4 regions of the Streptomyces sp. NPDC042201 genome follow, and region 4 is predicted to be linked to each of the others. Evidence: riboswitches for the same ligand, from Rfam matches in the RefSeq annotation. Region 4 holds a riboswitch; each other region holds the start of a gene.
The links. Region 4 has a riboswitch for cyclic di-AMP ahead of ACZ6MZ_RS15510 (transglycosylase family protein). Riboswitches for the same ligand answer to the same signal wherever they lie in the genome.
Positions count from the first base shown of each region.

Region 1: another riboswitch for cyclic di-AMP. It lies ahead of ACZ6MZ_RS25925 (M23 family metallopeptidase); the one in region 4 lies ahead of ACZ6MZ_RS15510 (transglycosylase family protein).
Region 2: another riboswitch for cyclic di-AMP. It lies ahead of ACZ6MZ_RS07995 (M23 family metallopeptidase); the one in region 4 lies ahead of ACZ6MZ_RS15510 (transglycosylase family protein).
Region 3: another riboswitch for cyclic di-AMP. It lies ahead of ACZ6MZ_RS13025 (transglycosylase SLT domain-containing protein); the one in region 4 lies ahead of ACZ6MZ_RS15510 (transglycosylase family protein).

Region 1 is NZ_JBVJDS010000011.1:175,233-182,871, reverse strand. Features, by position in the region: gene ACZ6MZ_RS25935 (DUF6126 family protein) at 1-17, shown strand, start outside; gene ACZ6MZ_RS25930 (tyrosine-protein phosphatase) at 60-872, opposite strand; cyclic di-AMP (ydaO/yuaA leader) riboswitch at 1,316-1,475, shown strand; gene ACZ6MZ_RS25925 (M23 family metallopeptidase) at 1,480-2,382, shown strand; gene ACZ6MZ_RS25920 (SGNH/GDSL hydrolase family protein) at 2,553-3,377, shown strand; gene ACZ6MZ_RS25915 (STM4011 family radical SAM protein) at 3,403-4,248, opposite strand; gene ACZ6MZ_RS25910 (STM4012 family radical SAM protein) at 4,255-5,634, opposite strand; gene ACZ6MZ_RS25905 (STM4013/SEN3800 family hydrolase) at 5,631-6,443, opposite strand; gene ACZ6MZ_RS25900 (STM4014 family protein) at 6,445-7,620, opposite strand.
Region 2 is NZ_JBVJDS010000003.1:103,903-111,541, reverse strand. Features, by position in the region: gene ACZ6MZ_RS08000 (GntR family transcriptional regulator) at 1-501, opposite strand, end outside; gene ACZ6MZ_RS07995 (M23 family metallopeptidase) at 704-1,477, opposite strand; cyclic di-AMP (ydaO/yuaA leader) riboswitch at 1,491-1,660, opposite strand; gene ACZ6MZ_RS07990 (M16 family metallopeptidase) at 1,844-3,226, opposite strand; gene ACZ6MZ_RS07985 (M16 family metallopeptidase) at 3,244-4,599, opposite strand; gene ACZ6MZ_RS07980 (DNA gyrase/topoisomerase IV subunit A) at 4,790-7,240, shown strand; partial or broken gene ACZ6MZ_RS07975 (glycosyl hydrolase family 28-related protein) at 7,431-7,639, opposite strand, start outside.
Region 3 is NZ_JBVJDS010000004.1:591,511-599,149, forward strand. Features, by position in the region: gene ACZ6MZ_RS13005 (hypothetical protein) at 129-1,121, shown strand; gene ACZ6MZ_RS13010 (hypothetical protein) at 1,146-2,372, opposite strand; gene ACZ6MZ_RS13015 (aminoglycoside phosphotransferase family protein) at 2,490-3,488, opposite strand; gene ACZ6MZ_RS13020 (SDR family NAD(P)-dependent oxidoreductase) at 3,735-4,484, shown strand; gene ACZ6MZ_RS13025 (transglycosylase SLT domain-containing protein) at 4,568-5,404, opposite strand; cyclic di-AMP (ydaO/yuaA leader) riboswitch at 5,409-5,566, opposite strand; gene ACZ6MZ_RS13030 (M14 family metallopeptidase) at 5,934-7,274, opposite strand; gene ACZ6MZ_RS13035 (CehA/McbA family metallohydrolase domain-containing protein) at 7,438-7,639, opposite strand, start outside.
Region 4 is NZ_JBVJDS010000005.1:418,600-426,238, forward strand. Features, by position in the region: gene ACZ6MZ_RS15495 (nucleoside triphosphate pyrophosphohydrolase) at 2-1,000, shown strand; gene ACZ6MZ_RS15500 (cytochrome P450 family protein) at 1,066-2,346, shown strand; gene ACZ6MZ_RS15505 (transglycosylase family protein) at 2,484-3,428, shown strand; cyclic di-AMP (ydaO/yuaA leader) riboswitch at 3,693-3,865, shown strand; gene ACZ6MZ_RS15510 (transglycosylase family protein) at 3,869-4,555, shown strand; gene eno (phosphopyruvate hydratase) at 4,801-6,084, shown strand; gene ACZ6MZ_RS15520 (FtsB family cell division protein) at 6,211-6,684, shown strand; gene ACZ6MZ_RS15525 (DUF501 domain-containing protein) at 6,737-7,342, shown strand; gene ACZ6MZ_RS15530 (Ppx/GppA phosphatase family protein) at 7,339-7,639, shown strand, end outside.

The sequences.
Region 1 (7,639 bases), on a different contig from region 4:
GAGCGCGCGGGCAGTAGGGCAGCGGCGAGGGCCGGGGCGGCCGGCCCGCCGCCGCTCGGTCAGCTCTCGTCGAGGAGACGGGCGCGCAGCCGCTCGCGGGTCTCGGGGGCGAGGCCGAGGCCCTCGGTGAGATAGCGGTCGGTGGTGCCCCAGGTCTTCTCGATGGTCTCGAAGGCCGCGGCGAGGTATTCGGCGCGGGCGTCGAAGAGCGGGCTGAGCAGCTCCATCACCTCGGGGGACTTGCCGGCGGGCGAGTTGTCGCTGCGGCGTACGAGATAACGGCGGTGCGGGTCGTTCGACTTCAGATAGTCGGCCTCGATCGCCTCGGGCTCGACCCCGACCGCGAGCAGGGACACGGCGATGGAGAGCCCTGCCCGGTCCTTGCCCGCCGCGCAGTGCATCAGCGCCGGGACGCTTTCCTCGGCGAGGGCGTGCAGCACCCGGCTGTGCTCGGCGACGCGGTCCGTGATGATCGCCCGGTACGAGTTGATCATCCGGTCCGCGGCCTTGCCGTCCGACAGGAGCGAGCGCAGCTGGTCGAGATCACCGTCCCGGACCATCTTCCAGAACTCGGCGCCGTCGGCCGGGTCGGTGAGCGGAATGTTCACATTTCGCACCCCGGCCAGCTCCACGTCCACGCCGTCGAGCTTGAGGTCGGCGGCATTGCGGAAGTCGAAGACCGTGTGCAGGCCGAGGGAGGAGAGGAAGGCGGCGTCGGCCGCGGTGGCGTTGGCGAGATGGCCGCTGCGGAAGAGCCGTCCGTACCGTACCCGTCGGCCGTCCGTGGTCGGCAGCCCGCCCACGTCACGGAAGTTGCGCACTCCGGACAGCTCGGGCTCGGTCGACGGGACCTGCGGCAGCTGCTGCGTCACGGCCTGCTCCTCCGTGTCTGCCGTCGGCGCTGCTCGCCGACGATGTCGACTCCTGACCCTACGACATCTGTTCGCACGGCAATCAGTTCGACCGCCGGGGATACAGATCGACATTATTCGGACATCGCGCACGGGTTGATATCGCCCAAATCATCATCTGTCCGCATTGGGATATTTGGCCCAACGTGCCCCGGTCGAGGGCGAGATGAGCCTCGGCCAGTGAGCAGGATCATATCCGTGACGTTGCGTGGCTGTACCAAGAAACGGAATTTGCCGCCTCACATGGAATCCGAAGATCGGTAATCCACGCAGGGTGACCGGAATTCCCCGGTGATATCGAAGCGGGTGTCATCGGCGGAAATCAGAGGGCTTGTTCAGGCCGTCCCGACTCGCCTACGTTCACCCTCAATCCGAGCGGAACGCCAAATCCTGCCGCCGCTCGGAATTCGCACTCACCCATCCACGCGTGGCAGGAGCGGGGAACCCAGGTAGTACGCCGGCCCTTAGGCCAGGACCGGCTTGGGGTGAAGTCGCGCAGCACGCGCGGCCGGGCATCTCCAGCCCGAACCCGACAGCTTACCTCGCAGGCGCCGGAGAGGAATTCGTCATGCCCGGTAAGCATCGCCGTCCCAAGTCCAACCCGATTGCCCGCGGATTCATCGTCGCCGGCGCGGGCGGGGCCGCCCTCGCGCTTCCGCTCATGGGCGCCACCGGTGCGCACGCCGCCGAGAAGGCCGCGCCGCAGTCCGCCTCCGTCGCGCACACGGCCCAGAGCCTGTCCGCCTCCGCCAAGTCCCCGAGGCTCTACACCGTGGTCGCCGGCGACTATCTGTCCAAGATCGCCCGCGACCACAAGGTCCGCGGCGGCTGGCACAAGCTGTACAAGGACAACCGCAAGGCGATCGGCGCCGACCCGTCGCTGATCCACCCCGGCCTGAAGCTCACCCTCGGCGCCAAGGCCAGGGCCGCCCACTCCGCGACCCCGGCCACGACCTCCAGCAAGCCCCCGAAGCCCGCGGAGCCGTCCGAGGAGCCCTCGGAGCCGTCCACCGTCACGGAGCCCACCGCCCCGGCCACCGAGACCCCCGCGCCGAGCAGCGATTCCGGCTTCACCCTGCCCATCGACGGCGGGCAGCCCAGCACGCCGTACCACGCCTCCGGCAGCAGCTGGTCCAGCGGCTACCACACCGGTGTGGACTTCTCGGCCTCCACCGGCACCGTGGTGAAGGCGGTCGGCGCGGGCACCGTCGTGACGGCCGGCTGGGGCGGCTCGTACGGCAACCAGGTCGTCATCCAGCACAGCGACGGCCACTACTCGCAGTACGGCCACATGTCCTCCCTCTCCGTCTCGGCCGGCCAGACCGTCAGCGAGGGCCAGCAGATCGGGCTCTCCGGCGCCACCGGCAATGTCACAGGACCGCACCTGCACTTCGAGATCAGGACCGGCCCGGAGTACGGCTCGGACATCGACCCGCTGGAATTCCTCCGTCAGCACGGCGTCTCCATCTGATCGGGGAAGCCCTGATATGACATCACCTCCGCCCGGCACCTGGAGTGCCGGGCGGAGATCATTTCGCGTATTCCCGCTTGGGCGAATCTTGACCGATGGCATATCTCACCCACCGTCAACTCCTTCTTACGGTCGCGTAGGTCACATCCACGGGTGAAAGATGTGCTGCTGTGGCAGACGATTCGAGATCAAGAAGAAGAGGCGTATTCGGGTCGTACACGGCGATCGGTGACAGCTTCACGGAAGGCGTGGGAGACCCAGGACCCGACGGGCTGTACGTCGGCTGGGCGGACCGCCTCGCGGTTCTGCTCGCGGACCAGCTTCCGGTCTCCGGCGAGACGGCGGACGCCGTGCACGGCGATTTCCGGTACGCCAATCTCGCCGTACGCGGCCGGCTGCTGGACCAGATCGTCGACGAGCAGATACCGCGCGCGAAGGAACTCGGCCCGGACCTGGTGACCTTCTGCGCCGGAGGCAACGACATCATCCGGCCCGGCACCGACCCCGACGATGTCGCCGAGCGCTTCGAACGCGCCGTCGCCGACCTCACCGGCGCCGTGGGCACCGTCATGGTGACCACCGGCTTCGACACCCGGGGTGTCCCCGTGCTGCGCCATCTGCGCGGCAAGATCGCCACGTACACCGCTCATGTACGGTCCATCGCCGACCGCTACGACTGTCCCGTGCTCGACCTCTGGTCCCTCAAGTCCGTCCAGGACAGGCGGGCCTGGGACGGCGACCGGCTGCATCTGTCACCCGAGGGACACACCCGTGTCGCGCTGCGCGCCGCACAGGTGCTCGGCCTCGACGTGCCCGCAGACCCGGACCAGGTGTGGCCGCCACAGCAGCCGCGCGGCACGTTCGAGGTGCGGCGCGACAACATCCACTGGGCGCGGGAGTATCTGGTGCCCTGGATCGGGCGCCGGCTGCGCGGCGTCTCCTCCGGGGACCATGTCGCGGCCAAACGGCCCGATCTGCTGCCGCTGAAGCACTGACGGCGGGGGTGTGCCGGGGCCCGCGCTACGCCCCCGCCGGGATCCGCTCCAGTACCCCGCCAGCGAAGACGTCGTACAACGGCAGCGTCTCCAGATGCACATAGCCGATATGACAGTCGCACACGGCCAGCGGGCAGGCCCGGGGGCCGAGCGCCCGCCGGTACGACCCGTCGTAGAGATTGCCCAGCTCGGCGCGGACGAAATGGCAGCGCCGTACCGTACCCTCCCCGTCCACCGAGATCACCGACTCACCCGTACGGCACGGCAGACCGGCCGAGCGGTGCGGATGGCGGCTGTACGGGAAGAGCGGATCGAGCTCCGTCCAGCGGTCGGCCTCCTCGTCCGTATAGCTGTGCCCCTCGGCCGCGTTGATCCAGAGATAGATGTGTCCGGGCAGCTCGGCGCGCAGCCGGCGTGCGTGCTCCTGATGGCTGGGGATGCCGACGACGCCCACGCTGAACCGGATGCCCCGGTCGGCCAGGTCATGACACTTCGCCAGGAAGCGGTCGTACGGCGTCTGTCCCGGGTGGTACGTGCACCACAGGGCCAGCGTCCGTGGGTCGGCGTCCGCCAGCCAGTCGGTGCGGCAGCTGAGATTCGTCTGGATGGCCACCCGGCGGACATGCGGCAGCCCGGACAGCTCGGTGAGCGCGCGCCGGTACCAGGAGCGGACCAGACCCTCGCCCCAGGGGGTGAACAGGACCGACAGCCGGTCCTCCGTCTGCGCCGACGCCCAGGCGGTGAAGCGCTCCAGGGCGGCCCGGTCGGCGCGCAGCTGCTCGCGGCTGTCGCGCCGCTTGGCGAACGGGCAGTAGGGACAGTCGTAGTCGCAGGAGGAGAGCGGGCCGCGGTAGAGGATCGTCAGGTCCACGGGGTCTCACTTCGCTTCGTACGTGGCCATCGCGGCCCGTACGGCAGGGGAGAAGAGCGCCGGGCCCAGAGCGTCCGAGTGGGCGAGCCCTTCGGGGGAGAGCCGCAGCAGCCCGGGGCCCGCGCCGCCGTCGAGCCAGCCGAGCGCCGCGAACCGGCCCAGCTCCGCCGGGAAGTCCTCGGCGGGGCCGCTGCCGAACCGCTCGCGGTAGCCGGCCACTTCCATGCCCCCGGCCTGCAGGAGCGACTGGAGAAGATGACGACGGCGCGGCTCGTCGCCGTCGACCCGGTAGCCCACCTCGGCCCGTGAGAAGTCCTCCGCCGCCGCGTACGCGTCGATGATCGTCCGTATCTCGCGCATATCGACGGCGTAGTCGAAGGAGTAGTGCAGCCCTGAGGTGTACGAGCGGGCTCCGCAGCCGAGGCCGATCATGCCGTCGGTCTGGCAGGCGTGGTCGTCGGCCCCCTGGGACGGGGAGCCGGTGCGGCGGAACATCCGCATGGACACCTGCTCGTAGCCCTGCGCGAGGAGGTGATCGCGGCCCTGCCGGTAGAGCCGCAGCCGCTGTGCGTCCCAGGCCGCGTCGCTGCCCGCGCCGATCCTGCCGAGGCCGGTCAGGGGCCGTACGTACAGGGGATAGAGATACAGCTCCTCGGGTTGCCAGGCGAGCGCGGCGTCCAGGGAGTGGCGCCAGGTCTCCTCGGTCTGGCCGTCGATGCCGTAGATGAGATCGATGTTGAGGACGGGGATCCCCGCCTCGCGGATCCGGCCGAGCGCGGCCTCGACCTCGGCGCGGCGCTGCGGGCGCACGGCGGCCTTCGCCTCCGCGTCGACAAAACTCTGGACGCCGATGCTCAGCCGGGTGGCGCCGCGCTCGGCGAGCACGGCGAGCCGGTCGGCGGTGGCCGTGGCGGGGGAGGTCTCGACGGAGAGCGGAACGGCGCGCAGATCGGCGCCCATCCGCTTCTCGGCGATGTCGCAGAGCCGGTCCAGCTCATCGGGGTCGAGGTAGGTGGGTGTGCCGCCGCCGAAGGCCGCGGCGGCGAACCGTACGGAGCCGTCGCCACCGTCGCCGCTTCCGCCATCGCCGCTTCCGCCATTTTCGCCGAGCGCGTCGCGAACGGCCGTCGCCTGCCGGTCGAGGGCGTTGAGGTAACGCGTCGTCAGCTCGTCGGGAGCGCCGATCCGGGTGAAGAGATTGCAGAAGCCGCAGCGGACCTCGCAGAACGGTATGTGCAGATAGAGGGAGAGGGCGTCCTTGCGTTCACCGGCCCACAGGTCGCGCAGCGCCGGGCGGTCGTCGAGCGGGCGGTACGCCGTCTTGTGCGGATAGGCGTAGACATAACTCTCGTACGGACGGGGTGCGGTGGTGGTGGCGGTGTTCATCGGGCGGCCCCAGGTTCCAGGAAGAAGTGGGCGTACGGCACGGTCCAGACGACCTCATGGCCCAGCCGGTGCCCGGTCCAGCCGTCGTCGCCGTAGGCCGTGCCGTGGTCGGAGCACACGATCGTGAAGCAGCGGCGGCGGCTGCTCGCGGCGGCGAAGAGCCGGCCTATGTGCCGGTCGACATATTCGAGGGCGGCGGCGTGCGTGGCCCGGGAGTCGCCGGTTTCCCGGGTGGCGCCGGGCAGATGGAACCAGTTGGGCTGGTGCAGCGCGGAGACATTGACGAAGAGGAACAGCCGCCGCTCGCGCGGCAGCCCGGCGACCACCCGCTCCGCCCGGTCGATCTGGGCCTCGAAGGAGGCCGGGGAGGCCACGCCGAACTCCGGTTCCCAGTGGCTCTCCTGGAACATGCCGGGCAGGACGGAGCCGAGCGCGCCCCGCCGATTGAAGAAGCCGACCCCGCCGACACACACCGTGTGATAGCCGGCCGCCGCGAGGCCCGACACCAGATCAGGGGTGTCGTAGACAAACGTCCGGTCGGCCGTGGTCTCACTGCCCCCGAAGCGCGCGGCGAACAGCCGTGGATGTGGACCCGGCTCGGCGGGCGTGGGCAGAAAACCGGCGAAGATCGCCTGGTGGGAGGCGTAGGTGAAGCTGCCAGGCGCGTGCCGCCGCTCCCAGCGGCCGTCCGGGAGATGGTGGGCGAGATGCGGGATCCGGCCCGCCGCGGCGAGTTCCTCCGCCACATCGAAGCGCAGGGTGTCGAGGGTGACGAGCAGCAGATCGTCCTGCCCGACGACCTCGTTCATGTCAGGTGTCCGCATGCGCGTTCCTCGGTCGTCCGGGGCGGCGGGCCGCACGCGTCGGCAGGGCGGCGAGCTGCGCCGCGTACGTGTCCAGGCCGTCGGCGCCGCCGCCGGGCAGTCCGGTGAGACCGGGCAGCAGGTCGCCGAAGGCGTTGACCTCGCCGACCGCGAACCGCCGCCAGCTCGGGGCGGGCAGCAGATCGACGCCCACGCAGTGGGTGCCGGGGAAGCAGCCGGCCGCCTCTTCGCAGACGGCGAGAGCCGCGGCCCAGCTGCCGCCGGACGCCTCGACGGCGGCCCGGACCGCGCCCAGATCCCCCCGGGCCCCGCCGAGGTGGAGATTGGTCATGGGGGAGCGGCTGGTCCGTACGACCGCGTGGGTGGCGCGGCCCGCGACGACCACCACCCGCAGATCGGCCGACCGGCCGTCCTGCGCCGCCTTGGGCAGCCAGCGTTCGATGTGCAGCCCGTCGGGCGCGAGGGTGTCGACGATCGCCGCCACCTCGCGCTCGGTCGTGTAGCGGCGCACCCGCAGCGAGTTGAAGAGGCGGCCCGTATCGTCGCGCTCGACGGAGGTGGTGGCGCACACCCGCCCGGGGCCCGCCGTCTCGACGGCGAGGACCCCGGACGCCGATGAGCCGTGGGCCAGCTTGACGAACGCCCGGCGCAGCCCGGCCGCCGCCATCAGGGCCCGCACCTCGGGCCAGCCGGACACGGCCGGAGCGCCGGATCCCGAGGCGGGCGACGAGGTGGGTGACGTGGGAACCGGCGCCCCCGCCGCGTCCAGCACGCCGTGGCAGAGCCGCTTGTCGAAGAGCACCGCCAGCTCGTCCGGATCGTCGAGCAGATCCGCTCCTGCGGCGCGGGCCGCGCGGCCGAGCCCTCGGGCGGCGGCCGTGAACGTCTCGTACCAGCGCGCGGTGCCTTCGACCCTGGTCGGGTCGTCCGTGCCGCGGAGCAACCGCTCCACCTCGGGGTCCTCGCCCGGGGAGTCGATCCGTACCGTCTCACCGGCCGTGAACCGGGCCTGCCCGCGCAGCACATCGAGCCAGGCCACCTCCCGGGCCGCGGGCAGCCCGGCGGCCCGCACGGCGTCCTGGAACAGGGTGACGCGGCGGTTGCCGGGATTACCGACCACGGCGAGGGTGAGAGCCGTACCGCCAGGGACCGAAGCGCTCAGATCCGTAACGGCCGGGACC
Region 2 (7,639 bases), on a different contig from region 4:
CACCGGATGGGCGGGCTGCTCGACGGTGTACATCCAGGCGATCTTGTGTCTCAGCTGGGTGAGCGGAGCGGTGAGCGCGGGGCTCCCCGAGGCCTGGGCGAGGGTCTCGTGGAACCAGGCGCCGAGCGAGCGCAGATCCTCGCCCTGGCCCCGGCGGGCCCGCTCCTGGCCCAGCCTGACCAGGCCGCGGAGCACCTTGAGATGGGCTTCCGTACGACGCTGGGCGGCGCGCGCCGCACCCAGCGGTTCCAGCAGCAGCCGCACATCGAGGAGATCCGCCGCCTCCTGGTCCGAGGGCTCGGCCACACACGCGCCGACATGGCGGCGGGTCGTCACGAAGCCCTCCGACTCCAGGGTGCGCAGGGCTTCGCGCACCGGGACGCGGGAGACCCCGTAGCGCCGCGCGAGCTGCTCCTCGGTGAGCCGGCCGCCCCGCTCGAATACACCGGAGATGATGTCGTCACGGATCGCTGTGCATACCGAGTGCGCGGGAATGCGCATGTTCAAACCTCCGCTTTAATCCGCGCGAAACGCTGCCGATCGACACCTGTTCCGTGACTCTATTGCAATGCACGCGAATTTCCGATGGGTGCCCGGAATCGTTGGATATCTCTTGGCCGCGGCAGCCGGGCGGACGCGGAAGGCCCCGGCGGGCAGCCGGGGCCTTCGGGCGGACAAAGCGGGACCGGAGCGGTCCGGACGGTCAGAGGCTCACGCCGTGCGCGCGCAGATACGCGACGGGGTCGATGTCGGAGCCGTAGTCCGGGCTCGTCCGGGCCTCGAAGTGGAGGTGCGGTCCGGTGACGTTGCCGGTCGCGCCGGACAGGCCGATCCGCTGCCCGGGGGTGACGGACTGGCCGACCGAGACGCCGACCGAGGAGAGATGGCCGTACTGCGTGTACGTGCCGTCGTTCATCCGGAGGACGATGTTGTTGCCGTACGAGCCGCCCCAGCCGGCCTCGACGACGGTGCCCGTGCCCACGGCCACGACCGAACTGCCGGTCGCGGCGCGGAAGTCGATGCCCGAGTGGCTGCCGGAGGACCACAGGGAGCCGCCGGACTGATAGCCGGTGGTGACGTACGAGCCGGCGAGCGGCAGCCGGAAGGAGTTGAGACGCTTGCGCTCGGCGGCGCGGGCGGCGCGCTCCTCCTCCTCGCGGATCTCCTTGGCCCTGGCTTCCGCCTTGGCCTTCGCCGCGGCCCTGGCGTCGGCTTCCGCCCTGGCCAGGGCGGCGGCCCGGTGCTGCGCCTCGGCCTGGGCCTCGATCACTCCGGCGAGGGAGTCGTCGATGACGATGGCCCGGTCCTGGCCGCCCTGGCGGCCTGACGGGACGTCCGTACCGGCGGCGTGCGCCGGGGCGGCCAGAGTGCCGATGACGCCGGTGGCGGTGAGGGTCGCGAAGCCTGCGATACGCGCGCCCCTGCGGGTCGTTCGGCTCCGGGCACGATGCTTCCCGGTGGCACGGGTGAACGCCATGAAGTGGCTGGTCCTTTCCTTCCTTCTCGCCTACCGGGTTAGCTGACGGGTTCGGAGCAGGAAGGTCTCCTACGGACTCCTCCGCACGGGTGAGCGCGAAGGTGTCCGATTCACCCCAGGGACTGCGTGTGGGTCCCCGGCTCCCCAGGCTCGCGCCTGACGGGGACTCGGCGATGGCTGCCCGATGCCGCGAATACGGCGTAACTGGCGAACAGCCGGACCGACGCTAAGCGGGCCGTCTTTCAATCACCAAACAGACAGGCCCCTTTGTAGCGCACACCACAGGGCAGATAGGCGATCTCTCCAATAAAAGGGACATAAGAGAGCCCCGGCGACGGCGTCGCCGGGGCTCCTCTCACGGCGGGATCAGCCGGTGACCACCGTCACGTCACCGATGCCCAGAGCCGCGACCGGCTCCTTGATCTGCGCGGCGTCCCCGACGAGGACCGTGACGAGCCGGTCCACCGGGAAGGCGTTGACCGCGGCGGCCGTCGCCTCGACGGTGCCCGTCTCGGCCAGCCGCGCGTACAACTGCGCCTGGAAGTCGTCCGGGAGGAACTGCTCGACCTGGTCGGCCAGCGTGCCCGCGACGGACGCCGCCGTCTCGTACTTCAGCGGTGCGACGCCCACCAGATTCTGGACGGCCACATCGCGCTCGGCGTCGGTGAGGCCCTCCGCCGCGAGGGTGCGCAGCACCTTCCAGAGGTCCTCCAGCGCCGGGCCCGTGGACGCGGTGTCCACGGAGCCGCTGATGGCGAGCATCGCGGCGCCCGTCGCCCCGCCCGGGGCGGACGGCGCCGAGGAGCGCAGCACCTGGCCGAAGGACCGCACGCCGTAGGTGTAGCCCTTCTCCTCGCGCAGCACCCGGTCGAGCCGGGAGGTGAGGGTGCCGCCCAGGCAGTACGTGCCCAGCACCTGGGCCGGCCAGACCCGGTCGTGCCGGTCGGCGCCGATACGGCCGATCAGCAGCTGGGTCTGTACCGCGCCCGGCCGGTCCACGATCACCACGCGGCCCGTGTCGTCGGCCGTGATGGGCGGCATCGGACGGGGAGCGGCGGTGTTGCCGGTCCAGTCGCCGAGGGTGTCGGCGAGCACCGCGTCCAGATCGACCCCGGTGAGGTCACCGACGACCACCGCGGTGGCCGTGGCGGGGCGTACGTGCGCCTCGTAGAAGGAGCGCACGCCCGCGGCGTCGATCCGCTCCACCGTCTCCTCGGTGCCCTGGCGCGGCCGGGACATGCGCGAGGAGGCGGGGAACAGCTCCTTGGAGAGCTGCTTGGCGGCGCGGCGGCCCGGGTTGGCGGTCTCGTGCGGGATCTCGTCGAGCCGGTTGCGTACCAGCCGCTCGACCTCGCTGTCCGCGAAGGCGGGGGCGCGCAGCGCCTCGGCGAGCAGCCCGAGCGCCTTGGGCAGCCGGGAGACGGGGACCTCCAGGGAGATCCGTACGCCCGGGTGGTCGGCGTGCGCGTCGAGCGTGGCGCCGCAGCGCTCCAGCTCGGCGGCGAACTCCTCGGCGCTGCGCTTGTCGGTGCCTTCGGAGAAGGCGCGCGCCATGATCGTGGCGATGCCGTCGAGCCCCTCGGGCTCGGCGTCCAGCGGGGCGTCGAGATTGATCTCGACGGCCACCACCTGCTGGCCGGGGCGGTGGCAGCGCAGCACCGTCAGGCCGTTGGGCAGCGCCCCACGCTCGGGGGCCGGGAAGGCCCAGGGCCTGGCCTCGCCGGCGGTCGGCTGCGGGTGGAAGTCCATGGTCACGGCAGCGTCGGTCACTGGTCCGCCCCCTCGTGCTCGTCGGTCTCGTCGGCGGCCGTGTCCTCGGCGGTCACCGGTTCGTACACCAGCACCGCCCTGTTGTCCGGGCGCAGCCGCGCCGCGGCGACCGCCCGCACCTCGTCCGCGGTGATGTCCAGCACGCGCGTCACGGCGGTCAGCGCCAGCTGCGGGTCACCGAACAGCACGGCGAACCTGCACAGTTCGTCGGCGCGGCCCGCGACGGTGCCGAGCCGGTCGAGCCACTCGCGCTCCAACTGGGCCTGCGCCCGCTCCATCTCCTCCGCGGTCGGGCCCTCGGCGGCGAGGCGGGCCAGCTCCTCGTCGACCGCGGCCTCGATCTGCGGGACCTCGACGCCACCGGACGTCTTCACGTCCAGCCAGCCGAGCGAGGGTGCGCCGGCCAGCCGCAGCAGCCCGAAGCCCGCGGCGACCGCGGTCCGGTCCCGGCGCACCAGACGGTTGTGCAGGCGGGAGGACTCGCCGCCGCCGAGGACGGTGAGCGCCAGGTCGGCGGCGTCGCACTCGCGGGTGCCGTCCTGCGGCAGCCGGTAGGCGGCCATCAGCGCGCGCGCCGGGACCTCCTCGTGGATCTCCTCGCGCAGCTCCTGGCCGATGACGTCGGGGAGCGTGCCGTCACGCGGCGGGTTCTTGCCGTCGTGGGACGGGATCGAGCCGAAGTACTTCTCGACCCAGGCGAGCGTCTGCTCGGGGTCGATGTCGCCGACGACCGACAGCACCGCGTTGTTCGGCGCGTAGTTCGTACGGAAGAACGCGCGGGCGTCCTCCAGCGTCGCGGCGTCCAGGTCTGCCATCGACCCGATGGGGGTGTGGTGGTAGGGGTGGCCCTCGGGGTACGCCAGTGCGGTCAGCCGCTCGAAGGCCGTACCGTAGGGCACGTTGTCGTACCGCTGGCGGCGCTCGTTCTTGACGACGTCCCGCTGGTTCTCCATGGACTGGTCGTCGAGCGCGGCGAGCAGGGAGCCCATCCGGTCGGCTTCCAGCCAGAGCGCCAGCTCCAGCTGGTGGGTGGGCATCGTCTCGAAATAGTTGGTGCGCTCGAAGCTGGTCGTGCCGTTCAGGGAGCCGCCGGCGCCCTGAACCAGTTCGAAGTGGCCGTTCCCCGGCACCTGCGCCGAGCCCTGGAACATCAGGTGCTCGAAGAGGTGGGCGAGGCCCGTACGGCCCTTGACCTCATGGCGTGAGCCGACGTCGTACCAGAGGCAGACCGCGGCGACCGGGGTCAGGTGATCCTCGGAGAGGACCACGCGCAGGCCGTTGGCCAGCCGGTGCTCTGTCGCTGTCAGGCCGCCGGAACCGGCCTGCGCTGTGGCCGTGTGACCCATGGGCATGTACGTCCCTTCGATCGCGATATGGAGAAGTCCTGCCACTGTATGCAAGCGTGCTGACACCTGGCGAAGTTCCCGTGCCGCACACGCTCAACGACGGGTCGAGGTCGGCGGTGTCAGCGGCTCGGTCCACAATGGTCCGCGTCAGTTCCAGAAGTTGCCGTACAGAACCTGTGAAGGAGCCGCAGCAGCGATGGCCCGCCGCAGCACGAAGACCCCGCCGCCGGAGGACTTCGAGGAGAAGATCCTCGACATCGACGTGGTCGATGAAATGCAGGGCTCCTTCCTCGAGTACGCGTACTCGGTGATCTATTCCCGGGCCCTGCCGGACGCCCGTGACGGTATGAAGCCGGTGCACCGCCGCATCGTGTACCAGATGAACGAGATGGGCCTGCGCCCCGACCGCGGCTATGTGAAGTGCGCGCGTGTCGTCGGCGAGGTGATGGGAAAGCTGCATCCGCACGGCGACGCGTCGATCTATGACGCCCTCGTCCGGATGGCACAGCCGTTCTCGATGCGACTGCCTCTCGTCGACGGACATGGCAACTTCGGCTCGCTCGGCAACGACGACCCGCCGGCCGCCATGCGGTACACAGAGTGCCGGATGGCGGACGCCACGTCACTGATGACGGAGTCGATCGACGAGGACACCGTCGATTTCGAGCCGAATTACGACGGCCAGGAGCGGGAACCGGTCACACTTCCCGCCGCGTATCCGAATCTGCTGGTCAACGGCGCCTCCGGGATCGCGGTCGGCATGGCGACGAACATGCCGCCGCACAATCTCGGTGAGGTCGTGGCGGCCGCACGCCATCTGATCAAGCACCCGGGCGCGGACCTGGAGACGCTGATGCGTTTCGTGCCGGGCCCCGATCTGCCGACCGGTGGCCGGATCGTCGGCCTGACCGGCATCAAGGACGCCTACGAGAAGGGCCGGGGCACCTTCAAGATCCGCGCCACCGTGACGGTGGAGGATGTCACCGCGCGCCGCAAGGGCCTGGTCATCACGGAGCTGCCCTTCACGGTCGGCCCCGAGAAAGTCATCGCGAAGATCAAGGACCTGGTCTCCGCCAAGAAGCTCCAGGGCATCGCGGATGTCAAGGACCTCACGGACCGCGCGCACGGCCTGCGTCTGGTCATCGAGGTCAAGAACGGTTTCGTGCCCGAGGCCGTGCTCGAGCAGCTCTACAAGCTGACGCCGATGGAGGAGACCTTCGGTATCAACAATGTGGCGCTGGTGGACGGGCAGCCGCTGACGCTGGGGCTGAAGGAGCTGCTGGAGGTCTATCTCGACCACCGGTTCACGGTGGTGCGCCGCCGCAGCGAGTTCCGGCGGACGAAGCGGCGTGACCGGCTGCACCTGGTCGAGGGGCTGCTCGTCGCGCTCATCGACATCGACGAGGTCATCCAGCTGATCCGGTCGAGCGACAACTCCGCCCAGGCCAAGGAGCGGCTCATCGAGCGCTTCTCGCTGAGCGACATCCAGACCCAGTACATCCTGGACACGCCGCTGCGCCGGCTCACCCGGTTCGACCGGATCGAGCTGGAGAGCGAGCGCGACCGGCTCAACGGCGAGATCGACGAGCTGACCGGGATCCTGGACTCGGACACCGAGCTGCGCAAGCTGGTCTCGTCCGAACTGGCCGCGGTGGCGAAGAAGTTCGGCACCGCGCGGCGCACGGTGCTGCTGGAGTCCTCGGGTTCCGTGGCGGCGTCGGTGCCGCTGGAGGTCGCGGACGATCCGTGCCGGGTGCTGCTCTCCTCGACCGGTCTGCTGGCCCGTACGGTCAACGGCTCCCCGCTGGAGGGTGGCGACGGCAAGCGCGTCAAGCACGATGTGATCGTCTCGGCGGTGCCGGCGACGGCGCGGGGCGACATCGGCGCGGTGACGTCCACCGGGCGGCTGCTGCGGATCGCGGTGATCGACCTGCCGCAGCTGCCGGACACCGCCTCGGCGCCGAATTTGTCGGGCGGGGCGCCGGTCTCCGAGTTCCTCGCGCTGGAGGGGGACGAGTCGCTGGTCTGTCTCACCACGCTCGACGAGTCGTCCCCGGGGCTCGCGCTGGGCACGCTCCAGGGCGTCGTCAAGCGCGTGGTGCCCGACTATCCGGCCAACAAGGGCGAGCTGGAGGTCATCTCCCTCAAGGAGGGTGACCGGATCGTCGGTGGCGCGGAGCTGCGGACGGGCGAGGAGGATCTCGTCTTCATCACCTCCGACGCCCAACTGCTGCGCTACCAGGCCTCGCATGTACGGCCGCAGGGCCGGCCGGCGGGCGGTATGACGGGGATCAAGCTGGCGGACGACGCCACGGTGATCTCCTTCACGGCGGTGGATCCGGCGGCGGACGGAGTGGTCTTCACGGTCTCCGGCTCGCACGGCACGCTGGACGACTCGGTGCGTACGGCGAAGCTCACCCCGTTCGACCAGTACCCGCGCAAGGGCAGGGCGACGGGCGGGGTGCGCTGTCAGCGGTTCCTGAAGGGCGAGGACATGCTGGTCCTGGCCTGGGCGGGGGCGAGCCCGGCGCGCGCGGCGCAGAAGAACGGCACACCGGTGGAACTGCCGGAGCCCGACCCGCGCCGGGACGGTTCCGGTACGCCGTTCGCCTCGCCGGTCGATGTACTGGCCGGGCCCGCGCACTGACGGGCCCTGTCCACGACCTGTCCGGGTCCGGTCCTTCCGGCCCGGACCCGGACAGGTCGGGCACGTACCGCAGGGGCCCCGCCCGCCCAGGGCCGTGCCCCGGGCGGGCAGAGCGCTGAGCGGGCGAGGCCCCCGTAACGCCGGACGCTCAGCGGCGGTCCGCCGCCTGCTTTCCGCTCGCCGCGGCCGCGGGCTGCGGCCAGCTGTTGCAGTCGTTCCAGACGGTGTCCCAGCCGGAGTTGCCGCCGCCGTCGGTGACCGCGAAGGTGCCGCTGCCTCCCGGGAACGGGCAGTTGTAGATTCCGGCGGCGCCGAGGCCCGAGGCCTGGACGTTGCTGAACTTCGCCGACCCCGGGGTCTCCGCCTGGACCGCGACCGTGCCCGCTCCGTCGATCGTGG
Region 3 (7,639 bases), on a different contig from region 4:
CGTCGGGCGGTGCGTCGGGGGTGCGGTGCCGGCGAGTAGGGTGCGGCGGTACGTACGGCCGTGCAGGGGCGGGCGTGTGGTCGGTGCGACGGGGGCGGGAACGGATGCGGCGCTGGGTCAAGGTGTCGGTGGCGGTTGCGGTGGTCCTGGCCGGGGGCGGATATGTGGCCGAGCCCCATGTGCGCGAGTGGATGGTGATCCGCAACGCCTGTGGCGGGACGCTGCCCCGGGACGCCGTGGAGCAGCTCGTACCGGAGGACTCCCGTCTGGAGTCCGAGGAGTCGAGGCGGACCGAGGGGCTCGACTCCTACTCGTGCGGTTTCGCCTTCGAGGGGGGCGACCAGTTCGTCGCCATGTCGGCGTACACCCGTCGGGACGACCAGGACCGGGAGTTCATGAGGATCTTCCCCGAGGGGGGGTTCTCCGCGCAGGCACCGCTGCCCGAGGACCTGCCCGGGTTCACCGACGACTACGGCACCACCTGGCTCCGGCTGCCCTGCCCGGATCTCGGCAAGGACGACAACGGCAGACCGCGCACGCTGCTGGTGCGGGCCACCCTGGGACGGGACATCCGCACCGAAGTCCCGGGAGCCGCGTACCGCACCACCGTGGCCCTCGCCAACTCGGCTTCGGAAGCGCTCGGTTGTGGCGCGGAGCCCCTCAAGGCCCCGAAGCGGGACGTGCCCCTCATCGATGCCTCGGAGGATCCGGAAACGGTGCCGCTGGCCGAGGCGAAGGGCACGGCGTGCGAGTGGGTGACCCGGGCCGGACTGCCGGAGCGCGGGAACTGGCGGATCGCGGTGCACGCGAACAACGCGGCACCCAGCGGTATGTGCGACCTCTACGCGCAGTACGAGGATACGTCGGACAACGACACGAGGCTGGCCTTCGCCTCCTGGTACGGCGACTGGAGCAACCGCCTCGCGGCCGACGACAACAACGGCGAGCGGTGGCCCATGACCGCGACCGCGCGCTGCGACGGCGAGGCCGCCAACTACGCGCTCAGCGCGTCCGACGACATTCCCGGGGTCGGCGAGGCCGCGGAGCGGCGGATGCTCAAGGAGTTCGCGGCGGACGAGGTGCGGCGCCGCGGTTGCTCCGATCTGACGTTCCGTTTCTGACCCGGCCGGATCCGTACGGCGGGGTCAGATCCTCAGCCACAGTGCGCGGACATAGAAGTCGTCCATCAACTGCCGCATGGCGACGGCGCGTTGCGGCGGTACGTTCCGCTGCTCCGCCCAGCGGTCCAGCACGGTGAACAGCTGGTACCGGCCGTCCATCAGGTCGCCCCGCACGGGCCCGACGACGGGCCGGTCCGCGATGTCACCCATCGGGGGACGGGTGTTCAGCTGCCGGTCCGCTGGACGAAAGGTGCCCCGGGTCCGCTCGCGTACGGACCTGTCGAAGGCGGCGAGCTCCGAGATCGTTCCGTCCCTGGTATAGGCGGCGCGGTATTTCATCAGGTTACCGACGCGGTCTGCCACGTCCTGGAGATCGTTGTCGGGCCAGGTCGTCGCGGTCGAGGAGGGTTCGCGGCGCGAGGGGCGGAAGCCGGGGTCGCCGCCCTCATCGGTCAGCCGCTCCAGATAGTGCGCGAGATTCGCCCGCTCGGCGTCGTAGAGAATCGCGAACGCCTCCGGATCCCTGGCGAGTTCGGCGATCAGGTATTCGATGTCCGCGTCGGCGTCCGCGGCCCGGTCGACGTACGCGAACGTGGTGTGTGCCTCCCCGGGCGCGAGGAAGCGGCCGAGCCTCACCCAGCCGTTCTCGTCCGGCCGGGCCTGCTCGGAGGGGGCCACGGGGCCGGGCTCGGACTTCATGCTGAAACCGTTGTCACGCGCCGCGTCCAGCGTGTATTCGGCCAGCATCCGTGCCACGCCGGGCGCCAGCCCGGTGGGGAGTTCGGTGTCATGCAGCGCTGCGGCCACCGCGTAGGCGCTGCGCGCCTGCGCCTCGGTGTGCGGCTCACCCTTGCCCGCGGAGCGGGTGGCTCCGTCCACGATGCGCCCCAGAACCCGGGCGCCGTCACCGCACACCTTCTCGTGCACCAGCAGCTTCTTCACGGATCCGAGGCGGGCGAGATCGTCCCCGGGGTCGAGGGCCTTGGTGGCCGCCGCGGGGTCGTCGGCGAGGGCCCGGACCGAGGCGGGCAGCTGCCGGCACGGGTCGTTGCCCTGGTCGTCGGCGCCGCCGGACAGGGGGACCGCGATACCGGCGGCCAGCACCACCACGGCCACCGCGGAGGCGAGCAGCCAATGCTTTCTCAGCAGCCCGAACCGGCCGCCCGGCTCGGTGGAACCGTCCGCGGGCCCGACGCCGAGCCCCTCGGCACGCCCGTCGCCACTGTCACCGTTGCTTCCCCCACCACGCATCCGGGCAGACTAGCGACCACCACCACTCCCGGCCCCGCCGGGGCCACACCCACGTAGGGCGACGTCGGACCCATGCGTCGTGTGACGCTCCGTCAGGACGCGTTCCTGCGTTGCCTTCTAGAGCGGTGGCTCGGTGAAGAGTTCCCGCAGCCACCGGGCGCTCTCCGCGCCGCCCACGCTGTCGGATGCCCCGGGGAAGAGCCGCCCCCAGGAGCAGGCCCGGCCGATCGCTCCGAGCCTCCAGGCCAGACCCACCGCGCGTCGCAGTTCCGCCGTCGTACGGCCGCCTCCGGTCCACGGCTCCAGGTAGGCGTCCCGCAGCCGGGGCAGCACCTCGGGCCCGTACCGCTCGCGGGCGGCCCGGGCGGGGACCAGCAAGCTGCAGAAAGGATGGGCGACGGCCGCGTCGCCCCAGTCGAAGAAGGTGAAACGGCCCGGCTCCGGGGCGAAGAGCTGGGCGTCGTGCAGATCGGAATGGTCGAGCGAGTCCGCGACGCCCGCGCCCGCGAGCTCCTCACACCAGTCCACGAGCCGGGGCCGCAGCTCACGCAACGCCTTGAGGTCGTCGACCTCCAGCGCGGTGTTCTCCTCGACGATCCGGTCGAAGGTCCGAGGAAGCGCGGCCGCGCGCGCGTCGGGGACGCCGAGCATGTCGATCTCCTCGGTGTACGGAAGCAGTGCGTGTTGCATTCCGGCGTACTGGCGCAGCGGCTCTTCCCAGGCACGCGGGTCGGCGGGGCCACGGTCGAGTACGTCCCTGAAGAGCGTGCCCCCGTCCGGAAGCAGCGCCCAGCCACGGTCGGCGTCGACGGCGAGCGGCGTCAATACGTGCTCCGGAACCCAGCGAGCCAGGGCCTCGGCCAGACCCGCTTCGAATCCGCTGGCGGGTGGGTTGGCCTTGAACCACACGGCGTCGTGTCCTTCGACGGACATCCGCACCAGGACGGACCACGGCCGCAGCCGGACCTTCCGCTGCCCTGTTTCCCGCAGCCCGTGGGCGGCGAGCTCGCGCTCCGCCCAGCCGAGAGCCGCGCCCCGCCATGCCTCTTGCTCCCACGGTGTGACCGCTTCCCGGTATCGCCCCCGGTCCACGACCTCCGGCACATCACGTCGCATCGCGCCATCACATCACCGGGCCGGCCGAGTCTCCATCCGGTTTTCTCCCGGTCCGGACGACAGCTCGATGACTTATCTGTCCATTTTGGGATTAATGGTCGGCTTTCATTGGTTATCGCACTTACGAGGTGTGCGGCAGAGCGCGGCGCCCATGTGATCGTCTGCGGACGCGACGCCGAACGCGGTGGCTCGACGGCCGGCACCCGATACGAGAAGCACACCCGATCCGAGAAGGAATTGTCAGCCATGACCACTCCCGTCGTTCTCATCACCGGAGCCCTGACCGGCATCGGCCGCGCGACAGCCACCACGTTCGCGGCGGCCGGAGCGCATATCGTCGTCTCCGGACGGCACGAGGAAGCTGGCCTCGCCCTCGCCGAAGAACTGCGCAAGCTGGGCGGCGAGGCGGAGTTCATACGCGCCGACGTGCGCCATGACGACGACCTGAAGACACTCGTCGACGGAACCATCGAGCGCTTCGGCCGCCTCGACATCGCCGTCAACAACGCCGGGACCGAAGGCGAGTTCAGCGCGATCACCGACCTGACCCCGGAGACGTACGCCGCGACCTTCGACACGAACGTACTCGGCACGCTGCTGAGCATGAAGCACGAGCTGCTGGCCATGCGGGCGCAGGGATCCGGCGCCATCGTCAACGTCAGCTCCGTCTTCGGCGAAAGGGGCTACCCCAACGGCGCGCTCTACGTCGCCAGCAAGCACGCGGTCATCGGCCTGACCCGGTCCGCCGCGCTGGAAGCCGCCGCCTTCGGCGTGCGCGTCAACGCCGTCGGCCCCGGCCCCGTACAGACCGAGATGCTCGACCGGTTCATCGGCCGCAGCGACGAGACGAAGAGTTCGTTCGTCGCCACTGTCCCCCTCGGCCGGGCGGGCGATCCGGACGAGATCGCCGAGGCCATCGCCTTCCTCAGCTCCGACCACGCCGGCTTCATGACCGGCCAGACCGTCTTCCTCGACGGCGGCTTGACCGCCGCCTGAGGATCGGACCGGCACCGGCGACCTACCGGCACGGCACATTCCCCTACCCGGGGCCGAGTAGGGGAATGTGCTGTGCCGGTAGGTCAGTAAGGACCGTTCACATTGTCGATCGAGCCGTACCGGTCGGCGGCGTAGTTGCACGCGGCGGTGATGTTGGCGACCGGGTCGTAACTGTCCATCGACGTACCGGGCACGTGATAGGCCTGGAACGTCGGGTCGATCACCTGCAGCAGCCCCTTGGACGGTGTTCCGGCCGCGGCGTTGGAGTCCCAGTTGTTGATGGCCAGCGGGTTGCCCGAAGACTCACGCATGATGTTCCTGTAGATGCCGTCGTAGCTGCCGGGAATGCCTTGCGCGGCCATGACGTCCAGCGACTCCTTTATCCAGCCGTCCAGATCGTTGGTGTACGCCGGTGCGACTGCCTCGGTCGCGACTTCTGCCGGCGCGACTTCCGCCGTCGCGACTGCCGGGACGGTGGCACTACTCGCACCGACCGGCGCGCTCGCGGCGACCGCCGGTGTGGCCGCCTGATCGGCGGCGGACGTGGTCGCCGTCCGCGACTCCGCCTTCCCACCGAGCGTCAGCTTGAGGCCGGGACGAATCAGCGACGGGTTGTCGCCGATGGTCCGCCGGTTGTCCTGATACAGCTTCTGCCAGCCGCCGCTCACGGAATGGGCGCGGGCGATCTTGGACAGGGAGTCACCCGCGACCACGACGTAGGTCACGGAGGTGTCCTTCTGAGCGGCGACAGCAGTCGCCGGGTCCGCTTCCGCGGTGACACGGTGGGCCGACGGCGCGGCGCCGGCGGTTGTCGCCGCCACCAACGGGAGGGCGAGTGCCGCCCCACCCGTGCCCGCGGCGACGAGGCGTCGAGCGAGCGGGCTGGTTCTGGGACGACGGTGCTTTGCATGTGCGGGCATGACGCATTCCTCTCCGTCGCCTGCGAGGTGAGCTGTCGGGTTCGGGCTGGAGCTGCCCGGCCGCGGTGGAATGCGGCTTCACCCCAAGCCGGTCCGGATTTCGGATCGGCGACTTACCTGGTTCCCCCGCTCCTGCCGTACGTGAGTGGACGCGGTTTCCGGATGGCGGCAGGATTCGGCAGTCCATCCGGATTGACGCGAACGTAAGCGAGACCGCCCGGGCGAAACAAGTCCCGAATTCGCAACGCAATCCCCTTTTCGAATCCAGCCGGGAAAGATCCGGCTATTCATCCGATGCCGGGGAACTCAACTTTCCTTCCCTGACAGGGAAATGGAGAAGGAAGCGGGAACCACGGCGCACCACAGAGGTGACACACATCACGGCCGCAACAGAGCCACCACGCAGAACACCGACAAATCGCCCTTATAGGCCGCTCTTGACGAGGAGAAACCATCCCAAACCGCCCGGCCGCCGCAGAAAGCCGCGGCACGGCGGGCGAGGCCGTGCCGCGGCGGTCCACGCGCGGGATCACGCGCAGTACTGCTGCTCCTTGCCGATCGACCGGTACATGCAGTCGGCGTTCTCGATCAGCTGGAGCACCGCGTCGCGGTTCCGGCTGGTCTCACGCTCGATCACCTCGTCGGGCGGATAGAAGCCGCCGCCACCGGAGCTCGGGTACATCTCGAAGGTGTAGCTGAAGACCTTCTGGTTGCCCCACAGCCAGTCGTCGATCGAGCCGTCGGTGATGTACAGGTCACTGGACTGCTCGGGCGTGTACCCGTTGCTCGCGGCCATCTTCCTGCCGACGGCGGCGAAGGCGTCACGGTCGTCCTGGGTCAGGCCGGGCGCGGTGTCGGCGTTGGTCCAGCCGAACGGCCAGAGGACCAGCTCGCTGTACGTATGGAAGTCGATGGCCGCCTTGATCTGCTGCTTGCCGCCGACGACCCGCGAGCGGACGAAGTCGGCGACGACCTTCACCTCGGGGGCGGACTCGGCGGCCCGGCCGCGGTAGGTCTCGGAGCTCGCGGAGCCGGAGGAGCCGCCGCAGCAGCCCCATTTGAAGTTCCAGTTACGGTTGAGGTCGGTACCGACGTACGAGGAGCCGGAGTTGGGCTGACGGTTCTTGCGCCAGCTGCGGTACGCGCCGGAGGCGATGTCGTACTCTCCGCCGTCCGGGTTGAGGTCCGGCACGATCCATATCTCACGGTTGTTGACGGCGTTCGTGATACGCGAGTCGGAGCCGTATCCCGCGCCCATCTCACGCAGCAGATACAGCGCCATCTCCACCGTGAGATGTTCGCGCGCATGCTGGTGGTGGGTGAAAAGGACCTCGGGCTCGCTCTCGTCCGTCGCGACGTTGTCGCTCACCTTGACGGCGATGATGTCCCGGCCCTCATAGGTCTTGCCGATGACACGCTTGGACATGAGATTCGGATACTGCTGAATGCGCTGGTCGATCTCCGCGTTCATCTCCGCGTAGGTGTGATAGCGGGAGTCGGCGGGCGGAAAGTCCATGGGGGCGACGGCCAGTCCGTCGGTCCGTGCGGGCGGCGCGGGCAGCACGGTGAGCCGGTAGCCGAGGGCGCGAAGGCGCGTGGACTGCTCGGCGTTGGCGCTGACGACGACCGAGTGATCGTCGGCCTCGTCGATCGATACGCCGGTCGCGACGAGGGCGGTGCGATCGGCGGCGGTGGCCGGGCCGTGGATCTCGTACTGCCGGATCACCTCCTCGGCAGTGGCGGCCGACGCGAGGGCGGTCGCGGCGGGCGCGCTCGGGGAGGTCGCGGCGGCGGCGAGCGGCGCCGCGACCGCGAGAGCCAGTAACGCCGTGAGGGTGGCGGACCTTCTGCGGTGGATGCGTAGTCGCATGGTCTCTCCTGTAGCGGGGGGAGTCCGGAGAGGCGTCCCCATGCGACGCATCGTGAGACCCTGGCATGCACCCGTCAAGAAGCGCTGTTCGGCCATCGCCGGGGCCCCGCCGCCCCGGGCCGGTTCCGCCGCCGCGCGGCAACGGAACCGGCCCCCACAGGACCTAGCGGACCTGGACGAAGACCGGGTTCGAGTAGAACCACAGATCGTCCCAGGGGCTCTCCTGCCCGTCGGCGAGCGGCTCGACCTCGTCCGTGCTCGTACCGCGCACGCGGGCGTAGAGGTCACTTTCCACATTGCGCAGGGTGTGCCGGATGACGTACTCCTTCCCCTGCTTGCGCCAGTCGCGCGGGCCGAACCGGGCC
Region 4 (7,639 bases):
GGTGACAGACGAAGCTCCCGCCGCCCCCGGCCGTATCGTCCTGCTGACCGCCAGCCACCGGGTCGCTCCCGGCCTGCTGTCCTGGCCCGCCTGGCAGACGCTGCACGCCGCGGACCGGGTGCTGTGCGCCGACGCCGGCCATCCGCAGCTGCCGTATCTGCGCGAGGCCGGCATCACCGTCGAGCACACCGCGCCCAGCGCGGAAGAGCTGGTCGACGCCTGCGCCGGCGGCCGTACGGTCGTGGTCGTCCCCTCCAGCCAGGGCGACGGGACCGACGGGCCGCTCACCGACGGCCTCGCCCGGCTGGCCGGCTCCGGCCGCGTCCAGATGCCCGACCTGGAGCTGCTCCCCGGCTCGTACGACCTGCCGGGCGCCCGGCTCCTCGATCTCGTCCAGGTCATGGACCGGATCCGCGTCGAGTGCCCGTGGTCGTCGACGCAGACGCACCAGGGCCTCGCCAAGTACGGCATCGAGGAGGCGTACGAACTCGTCGAGGCGATCGAGGACGGCGACGGCGACGAACTGCGCGAGGAGCTCGGGGACGTACTCCTCCAGGTCGTCTTCCACGCCCGGATCGCCCAGGACGGCCTGGACGAGGAGATCGAGCCGTTCTCCATCGACGATGTCGCCGGCACGATCGTGGACAAGCTCATCCACCGCCATCCCCATGTCTTCGGTGACGAGACGGCCGAGACCCCGGCGGAGGTCAAGGAGCACTGGCTCCGGATGAAAGCGGTCGAGAAGCAGCGCGACTCGGTCACCGACGGCGTACCGCTGGGCCAGCCAGGACTGGCTCTCGCCTCCAAGCTCGCGGGCCGCGCCCGCACCGCCGCCCTGGAGGTCCCGGTCCCGCGCGGCGAGGGCATCGGGTACGAGCTGCTCGCCCTGGCCGTACGCGCGGAGGAGACCGGCGTCGACCCGGAAACCGCCCTGCGCGTCGCCGCCCGTACCTACCGGGACGCGATCCGCGCCGCCGAGGGCCACCCCGACCGCGGCTGATCCGCGGCTGATCCGCGGCCGATCCACCGCTGATCCGCGCCTGATCAGGCCGTTACTGTCGGGGCATGCCCGATCAGCCTGCCGCCGCCCCGGCCCCCGCGCACGACGGACCCGATGAGGTGCCCGCGCTCTTCACCTGGGAGTTCGCCACCGATCCCTACCCCGCCTACGCCTGGCTGCGCGAGCACGCGCCCGTGCACAGGACCGCGCTGCCCAGCGGGGTCGAGGCCTGGCTCGTGACGCGGTACGGCGACGCCAGGCAGGCGCTCGCCGACCCGCGGCTCTCCAAGAACCCCACGCATCACGCGGGACCGGCGCACGCCAAGGGGAAGACGGGGATCCCCGGGGAGCGCAAGGCGGAGCTGATGACGCACCTGCTGAATATCGACCCGCCCGACCACACCCGGCTGCGGCGGCTGGTGTCCAAGGCGTTCACGCCCCGTACGGTCGCCGAGTTCGCCCCGCGCGTACAGGAGCTGACGGACCGGCTCATCGACGGCTTCGCGGCCGACGGGGAGGCGGACCTGATCCATGACTTCGCCTTCCCGCTGCCCATCTACGCGATCTGCGATCTGCTGGGGGTGCCGCGCGAGGACCAGGACGACTTCCGGGACTGGGCGGGCATGATGATCCGGCACGGCGGCGGGCCGCGCGGCGGGGTCGCGCGCTCGGTCAAGAAGATGCGCGGATATCTCGCCGAGCTCATCCACCGTAAGAGGGAGAACCCCGGCGAGGACCTGATCTCCGGCCTGATCCGCTCCAGCGACCACGGCGAGCACCTCACCGAGAACGAAGCCGCGGCGATGGCCTTCATCCTGCTCTTCGCGGGGTTCGAGACCACGGTCAACCTCATCGGCAACGGGATGTACGCCCTGCTGCGCCACCCCGAGCAGCGCGCGCGGCTACAGCGCTCGCTCGACGCGGGGGAGACGGGGCTGCTCGCGTCGGGGGTCGAGGAGCTGCTGCGGTACGACGGGCCCGTGGAGATGGCGACCTGGCGCTACGCCACCGAGCCGCTGACGCTCGGCGGACAGCGGATCGCGGCGGGCGATCCCGTCCTGGTCGTACTCGCCGCCGCCGACCGTGACCCGGAGCGGTTCGCCGATCCGGACACGCTCGATCTCGCTCGCCGTGACAATCAGCATCTCGGCTACGGGCACGGCATCCACTACTGCCTCGGCGCCCCGCTCGCCCGGCTGGAGGGACAGGCCGCGCTCGCCACGTTGCTGACCCGGCTGCCCGATGTGCGGCTTGCCCAGGATCCTGCTGATTTGCGATGGCGCGGAGGGCTCATCATGCGTGGATTGCGCACGCTTCCGGTGCAGTTCACGCCATTGTCCGGCTGACGGAACGTCAGGACTGTGACTTTCGCGTGATCTCTGCTGCATCGACTTGTGACAAGCGTTCGAGTACCGCTACGTTCACCGACGACTCAGCAGCAACACGCCGTAGTCGAATTGACAGTCTCACGGAAGGCAACCGCATGCGCTCCGCGAACGGCCGGCACCGTCGACCTCGCCAGGCCCCCGCCCTGATCGTCGCGGCAGGGGTGACCGGATCGGCGCTCGCGATCCCGCTGCTCGGTGCCACCGGCGCCGTCGCGGCCGACGCCACCACCTGGGATCACGTCGCCGAGTGCGAGAGCGGCGGAATGTGGAGCGCGGACCTCGGTAACGGCTACTACGGCGGACTGCAGATCTCGCAGGAGACCTGGGACGACTTCGGCGGCGGGGACTACGCGGCCCGCGCCGACCTCGCGAGCCGCTCCCAGCAGATCGCGATAGCCGAGAAGGTGCTCGCCGCGCAGGGGCCGACGGCCTGGCTCAGCTGTGCGGCGATCTCGGGGCTGACGGACGACGGCGCCCTGCCCGGCGTCGACCCGGGGGCCGCCCCCGACGCGTCCGGAACCCCGAAGGACAGAGGGAGCGCCGATCCGGCGGACACGGCCCCGTCAAAGTCTCCGTCCAAGTCGCCGTCAAAGTCCCCGTCGACTCCGGACGGCGCGGAGAAGCAGACGGACAAGCCGGCCCCCTCCGGGTCCGCGGGCGGCTCCGGCTCGGACGGCTCCGACGCCTCGGACGGCTCCGACGCGGAGGGCGCGGACGGTACGGATCCGGCCACCGGCAAGCACCGCGGCGACGCCGCCCCGGAAGAATCTGCTTCGGGCAATTCGGGCGAAGACCGCGAATCTGGACGTCATGCCTCGCGAGGTGACGGATCGACACGCGACGCGGACGGCGTCGACGGTGGGGCGGAGGGCGCGGATGGTGCGTACACCGTCCAGTCCGGCGACTGCCTCTGGCTCATCGCCGACGAGCAGGAGGTGCCCGGCGGCTGGACCGCGCTCTACGAGGCGAACAAGGACACCGTCGGCTCCGACCCCGACCTCATCCTTCCTGGCCAGAGCCTTGATCTCGGCGTGAAGTAGGGGAAGTTAGAGGCCCTATGTCCGCTTCTGTGCAAGTGAGACAAGGGTCTCTTTGCCGCAACTCGGGCTTTTTGCTCCGTCCGTTGACCCGCTGGATCCCTCACCTGCGTAAACACCCACGATCCGCCGGGGGATAAGGGCGTTTTCTCACCTATGCGCCCCTTTGGATATCCGGCAGACCTGTGATTACGGTCTGAACCGCTCGCACCGCGGGCCTCGTCGACCGTCACGCCGAATCCTGCCGTCGGTCGGGGGGAGTAATCGTCGCGTCAAGCGCCGAAGGCAGGAGCGGGGGACCCAAAGGTTCGTGCCGGCCCGGCCGTCGAGAGACGGCCGACGACCGGCTTGGGGTGAAGTCGTGTGCGAGAGCGCGCGGCCGGGCAACTCACTTGGCCCGAACCCGACAGCTGACCTCGTAGGCGTCGGTGAGGAGAAGCTCCATGCTGCGTTCCAGCAAGGCCAAGCACCGTCGCCCGTCCTCGTCCAGGGCTGTTCGCTACGCCACTCTCGCCGGCATGACCGGTGCCGTCGTCGCGGCGCCGCTGATCGGTGCCACGTCCGCCTCCGCCGCGACCCCGTCCGAGTGGGACCAGGTCGCCCAGTGCGAGTCCGGCGGCAACTGGTCCATCAACACCGGCAACGGCTTCTACGGTGGCCTCCAGTTCACCACCTCCACCTGGGCCGCGTACGGCGGCAGCGCCTACGCCGCCAGGGCCGACCAGGCCTCCAAGTCCCAGCAGATAGCCGTCGCCGAGAAGGTCCTGGCCGGCCAGGGCAAGGGTGCCTGGCCCAGCTGCGGCGTGAACCTGTCCAACGCCGCGTACGACGGCGGCTCGGCCGACTCCGCAGCGCAGCCCGTTCCCCAGCAGAAGGAGCAGGCCCAGCCCGCCCCCCAGCCGGAGCAGCCCGTCCGTAGTGACGCGCAGGCCGCCTCGCGCGGCGAGAGCCGTCCCGCCCCGGTCGAGAAGGGCGACGGCGAGTACAAGGTCAAGTCCGGCGACACCCTCTCCAAGATCGCCGGTGCCCACCACGTCAAGGGTGGCTGGAAGAAGCTGTTCGAGCTGAACAAGGACATCGTCAAGGACGCCGACGTCATCCACCCGGGCCAGCTGCTCCACCTGAGCTGACCCGCCCCGGCCGGCCCCGACCACCCCGGTCCGGCGGCCCGGCCGGCCGGCCCCGGCCACCCCGGTCCGGCGCGTTCTCCCCCGTACGCGCCGGGCCGGGGTTTCCGCTGTCCGCCCCGCCCTCCGAGGGCCGGACGGTCTCAGCGGGCGGGCACCGGCCTGCCGACGATCCCGAGCGGTTAGGCTCTTGCCGCAAGGCCAAGAAGACCCTGCACTCAAGCGTCACATCCCAGAAGGAGATGCTCGTGCCGTCCATCGACGTCGTCGTAGCCCGGGAAATCCTTGACTCCCGAGGCAACCCCACGGTCGAGGTCGAGGTCGGCCTCGACGACGGCAGCACGGGTCGTGCTGCTGTCCCCTCCGGTGCCTCCACCGGTGCGTTCGAGGCCCTTGAGCTCCGCGACGGTGACAAGAACCGCTACCAGGGCAAGGGTGTCGAGAAGGCCGTCCTCGCCGTCATCGAGCAGATCGGCCCGGAGCTGGTCGGGTACGACGCCACCGAGCAGCGCCTGATCGACCAGGCGATGTTCGACCTGGACGCCACCCCGGACAAGTCGTCGCTCGGCGCCAACGCCATCCTCGGCGTCTCCCTCGCCGTCGCGCACGCCGCCTCCGAGGCCTCCGACCTCCCGCTCTTCCGCTACCTGGGCGGCCCGAACGCGCACCTGCTGCCCGTTCCGATGATGAACATCCTGAACGGCGGCTCGCACGCCGACTCCAACGTGGACATCCAGGAGTTCATGATCGCCCCGATCGGCGCGGAGTCCTTCTCCGAGGCGCTGCGCTGGGGCGCCGAGGTCTACCACACGCTCAAGAAGGTCCTGAAGGAGAAGGGGCTCTCCACCGGCCTCGGCGACGAGGGCGGCTTCGCGCCGAACCTGGACTCCAACCGCGCCGCGCTGGACCTGATCCTCGAAGCCATCAAGGAAGCCGGTTACGCCCCCGGCAAGGACATCGCGCTCGCGCTCGACGTCGCCGCGTCCGAGTTCTACAAGGACGGCTCGTACGCGTTCGAGGGCAAGTCCCGCTCGGCCGCCGAGATGACCGAGTACTACGAGGAGCTCGTCGCCTCGTACCCGCTGGTCTCCATCGAGGACCCGCTCTTCGAGGACGACTGGGCCGGCTGGAAGGTCCTCACGGACAAGCTCGGCGCCAAGGTCCAGATCGTCGGCGACGACCTGTTCGTCACCAACCCGGAGCGGCTGGCGCGCGGTATCGAGGAGGGCTCCGCCAACGCCCTGCTCGTGAAGGTCAACCAGATCGGTTCGCTGACCGAGACCCTGGACGCCGTCGAGCTGGCCCAGCGCAGCGGCTTCAAGTGCATGATGTCCCACCGCTCCGGTGAGACCGAGGACGTCACCATCGCCGACCTCGCCGTCGCCACCAACTGCGGCCAGATCAAGACCGGCGCCCCGGCCCGCTCCGAGCGCGTCGCCAAGTACAACCAGCTGCTGCGCATCGAGGAGATCCTCGACGACGCCGCGGTGTACGCCGGCCGCAGCGCGTTCCCGCGCTTCCGCTCCGCGTAGTGAGGAAGCTCCGCCTCGCGCCCGCGGAACAGGTGACAGGGCGCGAAGGCGGAGCGTAGCGAAGCGTCCCCGGCCGCGGTCCCGTACCGTGTCGGGGACGTACGCACGTGACAGGGGAGGCGAGCCATGGCCGGGAACCGGGACCGGTTCTCCACCGCGACCAGGCTGCGGCTGCTCGGCGAGCAGACCGCCGCCCGCGTCTACCGCTCGCAGAACCGCCGGCAGGACCGCCGCTCCCGGCTCACCGGCCGGGCGGCCTTCCTCGCCCTGATCCTCTGCACCCTGGTGGTGGCGCTCGCGTATCCGATGCGGCAGTACGTGTCGCAGCGCAACGAGATCGCCGACCAGCAGCGGCTGACGCGCGAGGCGAAGCAGCGGGTCGAGGAGTTGCGCGACGAGAAGGCGCGGCTCCAGGACGACGCGTACATCCAGCGGCTGGCCCGCGAGCATCTCCACTATCAGCTGCCGGGCGAGACCGGCTACACCATGATCGACCCGGAAGCGGTGAAGCAGGAGCGCGAGGAGCAGGGGACGGCCGGCCGTCCCTGGTACTCGAACGTTCTGGACGGCGTCGACAACGCCGACCGCCCCGGCAGATAGCACCCGACCGTAGAACCACCCGACCGTAGAACTCTGTAGAACCAAGGCAGGCATGCACACGCCCCCTCCGCAGACCGAACGCACCGAGCCCACCGAGGCGGATGTCGCGGCGTTCAAGGAACAGCTCGGCCGCCCGCCGCGCGGATTGCGCGCCATCGCGCACCGCTGCCCCTGCGGACAGCCGGACGTGGTCGAGACCGCCCCGCGGCTTCCTGACGGCACCCCCTTCCCGACGACGTACTACCTGACCTGCCCGCGCGCGGCCTCGGCCATCGGCACGCTGGAGGCGAACGGCGTCATGAAGGAGATGACCGAGCGCCTCGCGACCGACCCCGAGCTGGCCGCCGCGTACCGCGCGGCCCATGAGGACTACCTCGCGCGCCGGGACGCCATCGAGGTGCTGGAGGGCTTCCCCAGCGCGGGCGGCATGCCGGACCGGGTGAAGTGCCTGCATGTCCTGGTCGGCCACTCGCTGGCGGCAGGCCCCGGGGTGAACCCGCTGGGCGACGAGGCGCTGGCGATGCTGCCCGAATGGTGGAGCAAGGGCCCGTGCGTGACGCCCTGCAAGGAAGCGGACGCCAAGGAAGCGGACGGTCGGCAAGAGAACGGCCAGGAAGAAGACGGCCAGGAAGCAGACAGGGCGGGGGACGCCGGATGACCAGGGTCGCCGCCATCGACTGCGGGACGAATTCCATCCGGCTGCTCGTCGCCGACGCGCACCCCGACACGGGCGAACTGACCGACCTCGACCGGCGGATGACGATCGTCCGGCTCGGTCAGGGCGTGGACAGGACGGGCCGGCTCGCCCCCGAGGCGCTGGAGCGCACCTTCGCCGCCTGCCGTGAGTACGCCGCCGTCATCAAGTGGCTCGGCGCCGAGCGGATCCGTTTCGTGGCCACCTCCGCCTCGCGCGACGCGGAGAACCGCGACGAGTTCGTGCGCGGGGTCCTGGACA